Regions from separate parts of the Kitasatospora sp. NBC_01560 genome, predicted to be linked through region 1. Evidence: riboswitches for the same ligand, from Rfam matches in the RefSeq annotation. Region 1 holds a riboswitch; each other region holds the start of a gene.
What was found. Region 1 has a riboswitch for cobalamin ahead of OH807_RS29505 (cobalamin biosynthesis protein). Riboswitches for the same ligand answer to the same signal wherever they lie in the genome.
Positions count from the first base shown of each region.

Region 1 (4,630 bases):
GCTCGGCAGGAGCGGGGAAGCCCTCGGGCACCGGGACCCGGCCACGGCCGGGAGCGGGTGCGGGGCCTCGTCGGCGGGGTACGCCGGGGCTGCCGGCCCTCGCACCGGCGGGGCGGAGGGCAGTTCCGGGGAGACGGGTCACCGTCGCACCGGAGCCGATCGTCGGCGGGAGCTGGGCATCACGGTCGCGCGGGTTCCGAGACGTCACGTCGAGCAGTCTTCCCCTTGTACGGGCCTTCTGTCACATCCGGTTCGCCGCGGGCCTCGGAGGAGGGCCCAGGGGGGGCCACAAGATCGGGCAACAGAGGCAAACTGCCTGGCCGGATCTGTTTGGCGAGGGCACGTCATGACGGTGACGGGGTGCGGCCGGGAGAGCGGAGCGGGGCCGGTGGGGCGGGCGGGGCGGCCGGCCCGCGAAGGCCCGGCGGGGCGCAGCGGGCCCGCCGGACGGTGGGAGAGGGGCGGGCGCGGCGGGCGGCGGCCGCCCGGGGAGGAGCGGGGAGGACCGGGGAAGGGCGGGCACACGGGCCGGGGGAACGGGGCCGCGGAAAGGACCGGGGAAAGGCCCGGGAAAAGGCCGCGGAAAAGGGCGGCGGAACGCTCAGGGGAACGGTCAGAGGAACGGGGTGAGCCAGCGCCGGAGCAGTTCCTCGTACGCGGCCGGATCGGCGTTCCACAGGGCCGCGTGGTCGCCGCCGGGGACGCCCTGGAGGCTGACCACGTCGGGCCGCCGGCCGGCCAGCCGGGCGGCGGCCCGCCAGGGCGCCACCGGGTCGTCCGGGCCGTGCAGGACGAGGGTGGGCACCCGCAGGTCGGTGCCGTCGGCGATCCGGGCGAAGTCGGCCAGGTCCACGCCGGTGCGGCCCTCGACCGCGAGCGCGCCGAGCTCGGCCGCGGCGCCGGGGTAGCCGGCCCGGGCGGCGCCCCGGCGGGCGGTGGCGGGCAGGTCGAGGACGGGAGAGTCCAGGACGATGCTGCTGACCGAGGAGGCCCACGTGGAGCGGGCGGCGGTCTGCAGGGCGACCGTCCCGCCGACGCCCCAGCCGTAGAGGACGACCCGGCCGGCGCCGTGCTCCAGGGCCAGCCGGACGGCCGCCTCGACGTCCCGCCACTCGGTCTCGCCGAAGTGCCCGAGGCCGTCCGGGGAGGGGGGTGCGTCGGCGTCCCCGCGGTAGGTGACGGCGAGGCTGGGCAGGCCGAGCCGCTCCAGCAGCGCGATCACCGGCAGGGCCTGCTGCCGGTCGGCGCCGGTGCCGTGCACCAGGACGACCCAGGTGCCGCGCCGGCCGTCGACGTACCAGGCGGGGAGGGCGCCGAGCTCGCCCTCGGCGGCGGTCTCGGTGAACGGCAGGCCGAGGGCGCTGAGAGGGTCCCCCAGGTACACCCGGGGGGTGAAGCGTACGACCGTGCCGGGCACCAGGGTGCCGCGGTCGGCACGGACCAGCCGCCTGGTCACGCCCTGCGCGTCGGCGTGCAGGATCTCCTCGACGACGGCGTGCCCGTTCTCCCCCCACTCGACGGCCCAGCGGCCCGGGCGGGCGCTCTCCGGGCTGCGGGTGAAGGTGACGCGCCCGGCACCGAGGCTCTGGACCACGACGGGGCCGCCGGTCCGCTTCCGCGCCGCCACGGGGCTGACCATCCGCTCGGACGCCCTCCTCCCGATGACCAGTACGGCGGCCCCGGCACCGACGGCGGCGGCCGCCACGGTGGCTGCGATTCCCCAACGCATGTCGCTCCCCGCTCTGTTCGTCCCGGCCGCCCGGTTCGACCCGGCCGCTGCGCCCGCGTCCCGGCACGCGTTCCGGAGCTCGTCCCGGACCGGGCAGTGTGCCCACCAGTCCACTCGCGGAGCCGGCGGACGGCCACCCGGCACGGCCGTCCGGGTGCATCCGGACGGGGCTCGCCGGGCCGGGGGCACCCGGAGACGCGCAGGGGACGGACGCAGGGGACGGACGGAAGGGACCGACGGAAGGGACGGACGGAGGGGAGCAGCGGGACGGGGCGCCCCGGGTCAGGCCGGGATGTCGGTCGCCTGCCGGGCCAGCAGCCCCCAGAACCGCTCGCCCAACGGCTGCTCCGGCTGCGCCGGCTCGCGCGCCGCCGGCGCCGGGGAGCCCCAGGTGCCGGCGCCCCAGTGGGAGGACACCTGGTACTCGTTCTGCAGCGCCGCCAGCACGGTGGCGAGGCCCTGCTCGGGCACCGGCACGATCCGGCCGATCGCCCGGACGTGCGCCTGCCAGCGGCCGTCCACGCACTGCCGCAGCAGCCGGTCCAGCTCGTCCCGGCGGCCCGTCACCGCGACCAGCTCGCGCAGCCGCAGGCCGAGCACCTGGGCGAGCGCGTACGACTCCTCCTGGCCGCCGTCCCAGCGGCCGGTGGCCTCGGCCTGCTGGTACTGCCGCAGCGGGATGCCGATCCGGCGGGCGGCGTTCTCCTGGTTCAGCTCGCGGGCGACCCGGAAGTCCCGCAGCCGGGCCGGCCGGGCGCCCATCAGCTGCGCGGGCGGGCACCAGAGGGCGCGGGCCAGCGCGATGAACTCCTCCTCGGTGGGGCGCAGCTCGCCGCTCTCCCAGCCGAGCACATGGGCGGGCAGCAGCCGGACCCCGTGCGCGGCCATGCCCTCGGCCACCTGCTCGGGGGTCAGGCCGAGACCGGCGCGGTGCGCGCGGGCGGCCGCGGGCGAGAAGGGCACCGGGGGCACGGCGGGGGGCTGTCTGCGTCGCATGGCACCCGACGGTAGGCCTTGGTGCTTCGGCTCCCCAGCCGCCGAACACACGAAGCCCGCCTGTAGGGGTCTACAAGGGGATGGACGATCCCACAGCCTGTCATGCCCCTGCACGGGGTGGTGATCAGAGGTAGCGACGGGGCGCCGGCCCCCGGCCACGTGTGACCAACCCCTCCGTGACCTTGGTTGACGCGTACTCCGGCCGCGTGATGGGATCCTTCAGCCAATACGGAGGCATGCAGAGGAAGCCGGTGCGAGTCCGGCGCGGTCCCGCCACTGTCACCGGGGAGCACGTCCGAACTCCTTCCCCCGCCCGCGGGGAGCGGGAGCGCAGGCCGGTACGGCGGACCGTCAGGTGCCGCCGGAGGCCCGGATGTGCGTCGGACCCGGAAGCCAGGAGACTCTCGCCCCCGGTACGTCGATCCAGGGCGCGGACCCTGAGTGAGGACACGCACGCCATGCAGGCCGCCCCACCCCCCGTCGTACTCCGCTGCCCGCAGCGGGAGCCGCTCGCGTTCACGTGCGCCCGCTGACCCGCGCCGCCGCCTTCGCGGCGGGCGCCGTGACCGGCTACCTCGCCGACGCCCGGTTCGGCGACCCGCGCCGTGGTCACCCGGTGGCGGTCTTCGGCAGCGCGGCCGGCCGGCTGGAGCGGCGGATCTGGCGCGACGACCGGGCCGCCGGCACCGCCTACACCGCACTCTGCGTCGGCACCGTCGCGGCCGGTGCGGTCGCCGCCGACCGCCTGCTCGGCCGCCGGCCGCTCGGGCGGGCCGCGCTGGCCGCCGCCGCCACCTGGACGGTGCTCGGCGGCACCTCGCTGACCCGGGAGGCCCGGACCATCGGCCGCTCGCTGGCCGCGGGCGACCTCGCCGCCGCCCGGGAGCGCCTGCCGCACCTGTGCGGCCGCGACCCGAGCGCCCTGGACGAGCAGCAGCTCGCCCGCGCGGTGGTCGAGTCGGTCGCCGAGAACACCGCCGACGCCGTGGTCAACGCCCTGGTCTGGGGCGGGCTCGCGGGCACCCCCGGGCTGCTGGCGTTCCGCGCGGTCAACACGCTGGACGCGATGGTCGGCCACCGCTCCCCCCGCTACGCCCGGTTCGGCTGGGCCTCGGCGCGGCTGGACGACGTGGCGGGCTGGCCGGGCGCGCGGCTGACCGCACTGCTCACCGTCGCCTCCGCGCCCGAGCCGCGCACCGCCTGGCAGGTCTGGCGGCGGGACGGCTCCGCGCACCCCAGCCCGAACGCGGGCCAGGCCGAGTCGGCCTTCGCGGGCGCGGTCGGCGTCCGCCTCGGCGGCACCCTGCAGTACGGGGAGCGGGTCGAGCACCGGCCCGTCCTGGGCGAGGGGCTGCGGCCGGTCGGGGTGGACGACATCGAGCGGGCCTGTGTGCTCTCCCGAAGGGTGGGCGCGCTGGCGCTGGGTACGACGGTCGCCGGGCACCTGCTGGTGCGGGCGGCGTTCAGGAAGAGGAGGGGACGCGGATGAGCAACGCACTGCTGGTCGCCGGGACGACCTCGGACGCGGGCAAGAGCGTGGTCACCGCCGGCATCTGCCGCTGGCTGGCCCGCCAGGGCGTCCGCGTCGCGCCGTTCAAGGCGCAGAACATGTCGCTGAACTCCTTCGTCACCGCGGACGGGGCCGAGATCGGCCGCGCCCAGGCGATGCAGGCGCAGGCGGCCCTGGTGGAGCCCGAGGCGGCGATGAACCCGGTGCTGCTCAAGCCCGGCGCGGACGGCCGCAGCCAGGTGGTGCTGCTCGGCCGGGCGGTGGCCGAGGTGGGCGCGCTGGACTACCGCGAGCGCAAGCCCGTGCTGCTGGAACGCGCCCTGGAGTGCCTGGCCGACCTGCGCGGCCGCTACGACGTGGTGATCTGCGAGGGGGCCGGCTCGCCCGCCGAGATC
Region 1 covers NZ_CP109364.1:6,806,279-6,810,908, reverse strand. The annotation lists gene OH807_RS29520 (hypothetical protein) at 1-31, opposite strand, end outside; gene OH807_RS29515 (alpha/beta hydrolase family protein) at 614-1,729, opposite strand; gene OH807_RS29510 (helix-turn-helix domain-containing protein) at 2,012-2,725, opposite strand; cobalamin riboswitch at 2,919-3,149, shown strand; gene OH807_RS29505 (cobalamin biosynthesis protein) at 3,246-4,214, shown strand; gene OH807_RS29500 (cobyric acid synthase) at 4,211-4,630, shown strand, end outside.

Region 2 (4,630 bases), 2.3 Mb from region 1:
CGCCGCCGGGGGCGGTGCCGGTGGCCCGGCCCTGGTCGGTGACGTTCTTGTTCGCGACGTCGGCGGCGGTGGTGACGTACGTGGCCTGGCACGTCGTGGTCGCGCCCGGTGCGAGCTGGTCCACCCCGCAGCCCGAGACGTTCACGCCCGGGGTCAGGTCGGTGACGCCCACACCGGTCAGCGGCGCCTGGCCGGTGTTGGTCACCGTGTACGTGTAGTGGATGGTCTGGCCGGCGGCCGTGAACTGGGTCTCGGTGGCCTTCTTCGTGACGGCCAGGGCCCGCAGCGGGACGCTCACCTGGTTGCTCGTCGCGGTGACGACCTGGCCGGTCGGCGCGGCCGCGGTGACGGTGGCGGTGTTGACGATCCTCCCGGCCGCGGTGTCCGCCGCGGTGGCCGGGTAGCTGGCGGTGCAGTTCGCCGACGCGCCCGGTGCGAGCGGTCCGGCCGGGCAGGTCACCGTGGGCGTGCCCGGGCCGTTGTCGGTGACGGCGACGGTGGTGAGCGGTACGTCGGCCCTGTTGGTCACCGTGTACGTGTAGTGGATGGTCTCGCCGGTGACGAACGAGCCCTCCGCCGCGGTCTTGGTGATCGACGGGGCGGCCACGGTGTTGCAGTTCCCGCTGTCCTGCACCGACGTTGCGCCGAAGAACGCGTTCCCCGTCGCGCTGACCTGGGTGAACGCCAGCGGGTCGGTCGACGCGGCGGTCGGGATCGGGGCCGTCAGCCTGTTGAGGTTGCCGTTCGCGCCGAACAGGTAGACGTCGCTTCCGGACAGGGCCATCCCGAACGTGGTCGGGACGGTGCCGACCTCGGTGAGCGTGTTGTCCGGGTGGATCCGGAAGATCGCGCTCGGGGTGGACCCGGACGATCCGGCGGGGGAGGCCGAGGCGAGGATGTCACCGTCGGCGAGGGAGAGGAAGTCACCCGCCGACACGAACCCGGCCGGGAACGAGGCGCCGAAGACGGCGCTCGCGCCGGTGGCCGGGTCGATCGTGAAGATGGTGTTGGTGCTGAAGGTGCCGGTCAGCAGCAGGCCGCTCGGCAACGGGCTCAGCGCGTTGAACACACTGACGGACGGCGATGCCGCCGGGCCGGTGACTGCCACCGACGCCGTCTCCGCCCCCGTGGCCGGGTCGATCGTGCGCAGCGCGGGGGCGGAGCCGGGGAAGTCGATCCCGTAGAGCGTGCCACCGTCGGCGCTGAACCCGATGTCGCCGTAGTCCCGCACCACCGGCACGCTGAACAGCTGCGTGCCGGTGGGGCTGTATTCGATCAGCCGGTGGTCGCCGCCGCCGGTGTTCGCCCACAGGGGTGCGGGCGGGCATGCCGCCCGGGTGTGCGGGACGGCCTTGGGCTGCGTTCCGTCGGCCGGCCTCGGCAGGGCCGTTGCCGTGCCCGATCCCCACAGCACCGTCGTGCCGGCCAGGGCCAGCCCGATGGCCGCGGTTGAACCACGGCGGGACAAGGACGGTCTGCTCGGCGTCATCTCAGCTCCAGATCGGTCGGGTGGGTGAATCGCCGCAGACCGTCCGGTTGGCCGCAGGTGCACGACCGATAGGCATATGGTGCGACAATTTGTGCACAATGAGTGACCTTCTTGCGGATCATTCATGCGGACAATCGTTCGACGTCCACCGGATGAACCACTGCCGTCCACCGGACAGCGCCGTTCCCGGTCCTCCTCCCGGATTCCTGAACGCCGGGCCGGTGGGCCCCGGCCGGGCCCGGCCGGCGCCGGCTTCGGCCGGCGTCAGCACCGGGGCCCGGGACGGTGACAGCCGGTCGGCCGGCTCCGACGGCGTCTCAGAATGTGGTCGGTTGAGTGATTCTCCGGTCGGATGCCGCGGGATTGGCCGTAGGCTGCCGGGTGTAGCTGGTACGCCCCGTCCGCCAGGCGGGGTGTCGTAAGAGGGAACCCGGTGACGCCTTTCAATTGGCCAGTCCGGGACTGCCCCGCAGCGGTGAGCGGGAACGACCGCCGTCAGACGCACTGGGCCCGGGAGGGTCTGGGAAGCGACGGCCAGTAGGTGTCCGCCCTGGAACCAGGGTGGGCGTGCCCGCGAGTCCGAAGACCTGCCTGCTGCCCGCCCGCGGTGGACCCGCGTGCGGCTGTCCGATGACCTCGAGGGCGGGTCGGCGACCACACCGGGTGGATCGGGCGTGCGCGTTTGCAGCGCCGGCCTGCCGTCTGGTTCGTCGTCCCTTCGCGTCCTCGTGCCGTCCTCGGGCACTTGAGGAAACAGACTCGCGAAGGAGAGTCCCTTGACCACGAAGTCCGCAGACGCGGCGACCGCGACCGTGTTCGGCTACCCCCGCCAGGGCAGGGGCCGGGAGCTCAAGAAGGCCGTCGAGGGGTACTGGAAGGGCACGGTCACCGCCGACGTGCTGCTGGCCACGGCCGCCGACCTGCGCCGGGGCAACTGGCGCCAGCTCGTCGACTCCGGCGTCACGGAGGTCCCGACCGGCGACTTCTCGCTCTACGACCACGTGCTGGACACCAGCGTGGCCGTCGGCGCGATCCCGGCCCGCCACCGGGCGGCCGTCGACGCCGACCCGTTGGACGGCTACTTCGCCATGGCGCGCGGCACGCAGGAGGTGGCGCCGCTGGAGATGACCAAGTGGTTCGACACCAACTACCACTACCTGGTGCCCGAACTCGGCCCCGACACCACGTTCGCCGCGAACCCGGCCAAGGCCGTCGCGGAGCTGCGCGAGGCGCTGGCGCTCGGCCACCGCGCCCGCCCGGTGCTGGTCGGCCCGATCACGTACCTGCTGCTCGCCAAGCCCGCCCCGGGCGTGGCCGCCGACTTCCAGCCGATCACCCTGCTCGACCGCCTGCTACCCGTCTACGCCCGGCTGTTGGCGGACCTGAAGGCCGCCGGCGCCGAGTGGGTGCAACTGGACGAGCCCGCCCTCGTCCAGGACCGCACCCCCGCCGAACTGAACGCCGCCGCCCGCGCCTACCGCGACCTCGGCGCCCTCGCCGACCGGCCGCAACTGCTGGTCGCGACGTACTTCGACCGCCTCGGCGACGCCCTGCCGGTGCTCGCCAAGGCTCCGGTCGAGGGCCTGGCACTGGACTTCACCGGACCGGCCGCCGCCAACCTGGACGATCTCGCAGCCGTCGGCGGCCTGCCCGGAAAGCGCCTGGTGGCCGGGGTGGTGGACGGCCGCAACATCTGGATCAACGACCTGGAGAAGTCCCTCGCCACCCTGGCCACGCTGCTCGGCCTCGCCGACCGGGTCGACGTCGCGGCATCCTGCTCGCTGCTGCACGTGCCGATCGACGCCAGCACCGAGCGCGACATCGACCCGCAGATCGCCCGCTGGCTCGCCTTCGCCAAGCAGAAGGCCGCCGAGGCGGCGCTGCTGGCCCGGGGCCTGCGCGAGGGCACCGGCGCGATCACCGCCGAACTCGCCGCCAACCGGGCCGACCTGGCCTCCCGCGTCAACTCGCCGATCACCCGTGACCCCGCCGTCCGCGCCCGTACGGCGGCGGTGACCGAGGCCGACGCCCGGCGGCCGCAGGCCTACCCCCGGCGGAGCGAGGCCCAGCGCGCCCGCCTCGGCCTGCCGCTGCTGCCCACCACCACCATCGGGTCCTTCCCGCAGACCACCGAACTGCGCGTCGCCCGGGCCGATCTGACGGCCGGCCGGATCGGCGCGGAGGCCTACCGGGAGCGGATGGAGGAGGAGGTCCGCGAGGTGATCGCGTACCAGGAGAAGGCCGGCCTGGACGTCCTCGTCCACGGCGAGCCCGAACGCAACGACATGGTCCAGTACTTCGCCGAGCAGCTCACCGGCTACCTGGCCACCCGGAACGGCTGGGTGCAGTCGTACGGCACCCGATACGTCCGCCCGCCGGTGCTCGCCGGGGACATCTCCCGCCCGCACCCGATGACCGTCGACTGGTTCCGCTACGCGCAGGGCCTGACGGACCGCCCGGTCAAGGGCATGCTCACCGGGCCGGTCACCATGCTCGCCTGGTCCTTCGTCCGCGACGACCAGCCGCTCGCCGACACCGCCCGCCAGGTCGCCCTCGCCCTGCGCGACGAAGTCACCGACCTGGAGGCCGCCGGCGCGGCCGTCGTCCAGGTCGACGAACCCGCGCTGCGCGAGACCCTGCCGCTGCGCGCCGCGAGCCGCCCCGCCTACCTGGACTGGGCCACGGAGTCGTTCCGCCTGGCCACCTCCGGGGTGCGGGCCGACACCCAGATCCACACCCACATGTGCTACGCCGAGTTCGGCGCGATCATGACCGCGATCGACGAGCTCGACGCGGATGTGATCTCGCTGGAGGCCACCCGTTCCCACATGGAGGTCGCCGGTGAGCTGGCCGGGGCCGGCTACCCGCGCGAGGTCGGCCCGGGCGTGTGGGACATCCACTCCCCGCGCGTCCCGAGCACCGACGAGGCGGTGGCACTGCTCCGGGCCGGGCTCGCGGCGATCCCGGCCGAGCGGCTCTGGGTCAACCCCGACTGCGGTCTGAAGACCCGCGGTTGGGCCGAGACCCGGGCGTCGTTGGACAGTCTGGTCGGTGCCGCCCGCCGTCTGCGGGAGGAACTCGCCGGCTGAGCGCCGGTGCGGGACCGGAGGGGCGGACGGGGGCCGCAGCTGACCGGGAGGA
Region 2 covers NZ_CP109364.1:9,116,591-9,121,220, forward strand. The annotation lists gene OH807_RS38895 (CARDB domain-containing protein) at 1-1,489, opposite strand, end outside; cobalamin riboswitch at 1,909-2,078, shown strand; gene metE (5-methyltetrahydropteroyltriglutamate--homocysteine S-methyltransferase) at 2,266-4,578, shown strand.
Region 2: linked by a shared signal. The riboswitch ahead of metE (5-methyltetrahydropteroyltriglutamate--homocysteine S-methyltransferase) and the one ahead of OH807_RS29505 (cobalamin biosynthesis protein) in region 1 are both predicted to bind cobalamin.

Region 3 (4,630 bases), 950 kb from region 1:
CCAGGCGGTGCGGACGCGCCTGTGTCATCTCCCGTACCCCCGCCCCTGCCGGGCGTTCCCGGCGTCAACCCGATTCCGCGCCACAGAATGCCACACGGGCCAACGGACCCGGAATTCCCGGGGTTCAGCGGGCCTGCGACGTGTAACCGAACTCACCGGGGCCGCCGCCGGGCTCACCGGACGTGCAGCCCGCTCCAGTCGATGCCGGGGGCGAACGGGCCGGAGCCGCCGGTGAGGGCCAGCCCGCTGCCGTAGGTGGCCTTGACGTCGGCGTTCGAGTTGCGCGGCTGGTCCGGGGTCAGGTTGCCGGCCGTCAGCGACTGGCCCCAGACCGTCCAGATCGTCCACGGGGTGCGGCGCAGGGTGTCCGGCTGGCGGGCGTTGACCGGGACGGCGAAGGACTCGGCCAGGATCCGCGGCTTCCCGTAGGCGGCCAGCCCGTCGTAGTACCGCTCGGTCCACACCTCACCGGTACCGATCGGGTGCGCCGGGCTGCCGCTGTAGTCGTCCACGCCGACCACGTCGACGTACTGCGCGCCCGGGTAGTAGTCCCAGGGGTCGACGCCGGGTGCGCCGTCCCAGGAGACCGGCGTCCAGGCGAAGAGCAGGTTGTGCAGGCCCCTGGTCTCCACCAGGTAGTGGTAGGTGATCCGCCAGAGCGCCTGGTACTCGGCCGGCTTGCGGCCGGACCACCAGAAGCCGCGGGCGCAGTCGGCCGCGTTCATCTCGTGGTACGGGCGCAGCAGCACCGGGACGTCGTGCGCGGCCAGGTACTCCAGGTGGTCCGCCAGGTAGGAGAGGTCCTTGAGCAGGGCCTGGTACTCGGGGGTGCCGCCCGTGCTGTCCACGACCCGGCCGAACCAGCCGGGGTCCTTGGCGGCGGGCGAGGAGGAGCAGAGCACCCGGTCGAAGGACTTCACGTCCGAGCCCGGGTAGGGCTGGTGGAAGGACATCCCGACCAGCCCGGCCGGGGCGCCGCCGTTGTCGGGCAGCTCGGTGGTGGTGCCGTCGCAGTTCTTCTGCACGCCGGACGCGCCGTAGCTGCCGTCCTCGGCGCGCGGGTGGCCGGACCAGACGGCTGTCATCAGGTCGACCGCGTCGTCGGTGTACTGCCAGCCCGTCGCGCAGGCCGGCCAGCGGCCCTGCGAGTACGAGCGCGGGTTGCCGACGCCCCAGCCGCTCTGGCCGTAGCCGGGGCCGAGGTCGGTCTCCACGAAGCCGGGCAGCTTGCCGGTGATGTCGGCGGCCTTCTTGTAGTAGTAGCCGACCGGTTTGGTCCCGGGGTAGTCACCGTACTCGGGGTTGTAGAGCTCGTTGTGCGCCTCGACGTGCTGGCCGATCACCGTCCCGGCCGAGTGGCCGGCCCGGGCCTGGCTCTCCAGGTCGGCGAGGAGCTGCTGCACGGCCCGGGCGTTCGGGGAGGCCTTCGGGTCACGGGCGACGAGCCCGCGGCCGACCTCGGGCGGCAGGGTGCGCCCGGCGCTGCCCAGGGTGAGCTCGCTGCGGGTGGCGGGCCCGGGCGACGGCCGGCCGCCGTCGCCGTCGGCCCGGCCGTCGTGGCCGGCCAGCACGACCGTCCCGGCGGCCAGCACCGCACCGGCCGCGGCCAGCACGGCGGGCTTGGCGCGCAGCGCTCGGGGCAGGGGCACGGACACTCCTCCGGATGCTGACCGGCACCGGCCTGCGCCGACCCCACCGGAACACCTGTACGACGGACTGGCGGTGAGCCTGCCACACTCCCCCGGCCGGGGCGAACGGGCCCGGCCGGGGCGGACGGGCCCGGCGGCCGTCAGCCCGTGGGGGCGGCGGCCGGGGCGCCGGCCTTGACGCGCTGGAGCAGCTGGTTCTTCACGTGCTCGCCGAAGCCCACGGCCGCCGCGGTGGCGGTGGCGTCCGCGGTGTTGCCGCCCTTGGCGGAGCCCTCGACGGTGAAGTACCCGTACCGGCCCAGGGTGCCCTTGGTGTTGGTGCAGCCCGGGGTGGTGCAGAAGGCCGGCGAGCCGGGGGCGGCGGCGCCCTTGAGGTGGCCGACGTAGTTCTTCAGCGCCGTCTCGGCCTGCTGCTTGTGGTCGAAGACCGCGACCCCGACCGTCACCGCGCTGTCGCCGGAGACGTACGTGGCCCGGAGCACCTGGCGGCAGCCCTGGTCACCGAGGGCCTTGCCGAGGCCGCCGACCGTGGAGTTGCCGTCCCAGCAGGGCGAGTCGAGCGAGACGACGGTCCGGTTCCAGGTGGCGCCGTTGACCGTGACGGTGAGCGCGGAGAAGAGCGCGGCGGCGTCCTGCGGCGCCGGGTCCGTGGCGGCCTCCCAGAGCGCCTTGGACGGGTCCTCCGGCGGGGTGGCGGTGGCGCTCGGGGTGCTCGTCGGGGACGCCTTGCCCGAGGGCGCCGTCGACTGGGCGGCCGTCGCGCTGGGCCCGGCAAGCGGGTCCTTCTTGCCGCCGTCGTCCTTCTTCAGGAACATCAGGCCGCCGGCGATCAGGCCGCCGACCACGACCACGGCGACCGCCGCGCCGATGATCCTCCGCCGGCCCTTGCGCTTGGCGTCGGCCTCGTTCCGGTCGGCCAGCGCCGCCCAGTCCGGCTCGCCGTGCGGCTGCGGGGCGGGCGGCTGGGCCTGCCACTGCTGCTGCGGCATCTGCGGTGGCATCTGCTGCTGCGGGAACGGCTGCCCGGGGTGCGGCTGGACCGGCTGCTGCTGCACCGGCTGCGGCGGCTGCGGGGCGGGCGGCTGGGCCTGCACGGGCGGCTGCGGCGGCTGCTGGCGGACCGGCTGGGGCACCGGCTGCTGGTGGACCGGCTGCGGCTGGACGGGCTGCGGCGCGGGCGGCTGCGGCACCACGGGCACCGGCGGAACCACCGGCTGCTGCGCGGGCACCGGCGGCCCGTAGGAGGCGGGCGGCGGGCCGAATCCGCCCGGCGCCGGCGGTGCCGGCTGTGCGCCGGGGTACGGCGCTGGTGGCACCGGCCCGGGCGGCTGCTGCCCCTGCGGTGCCTGTCCGGGTGCGCCCGTTCCGTCGCTCATGCGTCCCCCTCGCTCCGCTCCCTCATGAGCCGTGATCGTAGGGCATGCTCCTGACCGAACTCCCGCCCGGTGACCATTCCGTTTCCCAATCCGGACACCCCCGGGCGCCGGCCGCGCACCCGCCCGGGCCGGGCCCGGGCGCCGCCGGGGCCCCGGCCCGGCCCTGCAACGGGCCCGTTCCGGTACCACCGGTCACCGGGCCGACACGCGGCGCCGCACAAGATGTGGTGTCGCATCGAGCGGACACCACTAGATGTATGCTCAATCCTGCTGTCGACGCAGGGGAACCCGGTGCGAGTCCGGGACTGCCCCGCAGCGGTGTGCGGGCGGCTCCGACCAGAGCCCGCGAGTCCGAGTACCTGCCGACGGCGTGCCGTCCGGCCTCCCCGCAGGGGCCTCCAGCACTGCACCACTTCCGGGCCTCGCGGGCGGGCCGGGGATGTCACCGTCGCGCGACGCCTTCCGGCCGTCGCGCCGTGCTCCCCTGCCCCGAACGGCCCGGCGCCCCCCGATCCACAGCCGCCGATCGCCGCCAGGAGAGAGCGCCTTGACCACCGCTGCCTCAGTCACCCTGCCCGCCCAGGGTTCCCCCGCCGTCCCGACGGTCTCCGACCCGGGCGGCGCGCTGCTCCGGCTGCTGACCGACCGCAGTGTCGACCTGCCGCAGGTGGACCCCGGCCATGTCGCCGCCGCCGCGCTGCGCGGCCGCCACGCCGGCTCGGACTTCGCCGAGCTGCGCGGGCTGGCCGTGGACGCCGCAGCGTCGATGATCGCCGAGGACCCGCAGTACTCGAAGCTGGCCTCCCGCCTGCTCGCACTGGAGATCGTCGACGAGGCGGTCGGCCAGGGTTCGGTCTGCTTCTCCGCCTCGATCGCCGTCGGCCACGCCGAGGGCCTGATCGGCGACACCACCGCGGCCTTCGTCGCCAAGCACGCAGACACCCTGGACGCGCTGGTCGACCCGCAGGGCGACGACCGCTTCGAGTACTTCGGCCTGCGCACCGTGCAGTCCCGCTACCTGCTGCGCCACCCGATCACCCGCAAGGTGGTCGAGACCCCGCAGCACTTCCTGCTCCGCGTCGCCTGTGGCCTGGCGGTCGGCGACAACGAGCAGTCGGTGCGCGAGGTGGCCGAGCTGTACCGCCTGATGAGTCGGCTGGAGTACCTGACCTCCTCGCCGACCCTCTTCAACTCCGGCACCAAGCACCCGCAGATGTCGAGCTGCTACCTGCTCGACTCGCCGCTGGACAACCTGGACTCGATCTACTCCCGGTACGCCCAGATCGCCCGCCTCTCCAAGCACGCCGGCGGCATCGGCCTCTCCTACTCGCGGATCCGCTCCCGCGGCAGCCTGATCCGGGGCACCAACGGCAAGTCCAACGGCATCGTCCCGTTCCTGCGCACCCTCGACTCCTCGGTCGCCGCCGTCAACCAGGGCGGCCGCCGCAAGGGCGCGGCCTGCGTCTACCTGGAGACCTGGCACGCGGACATCGAGGAGTTCCTGGAGCTGCGCGACAGCACCGGTGAGGAGGCGCGCCGCACGCACAACCTCAACCTGGCGCACTGGATCCCGGACGAGTTCATGCGCCGGGTCAACGCCAACGC
Region 3 covers NZ_CP109364.1:5,860,843-5,865,472, reverse strand. The annotation lists gene OH807_RS25645 (hypothetical protein) at 1-28, opposite strand, end outside; gene OH807_RS25640 (glycoside hydrolase family 26 protein) at 174-1,649, opposite strand; gene OH807_RS25635 (hypothetical protein) at 1,790-3,025, opposite strand; cobalamin riboswitch at 3,266-3,407, shown strand; gene OH807_RS25630 (ribonucleoside-diphosphate reductase subunit alpha) at 3,597-4,630, shown strand, end outside.
Region 3: linked by a shared signal. The riboswitch ahead of OH807_RS25630 (ribonucleoside-diphosphate reductase subunit alpha) and the one ahead of OH807_RS29505 (cobalamin biosynthesis protein) in region 1 are both predicted to bind cobalamin.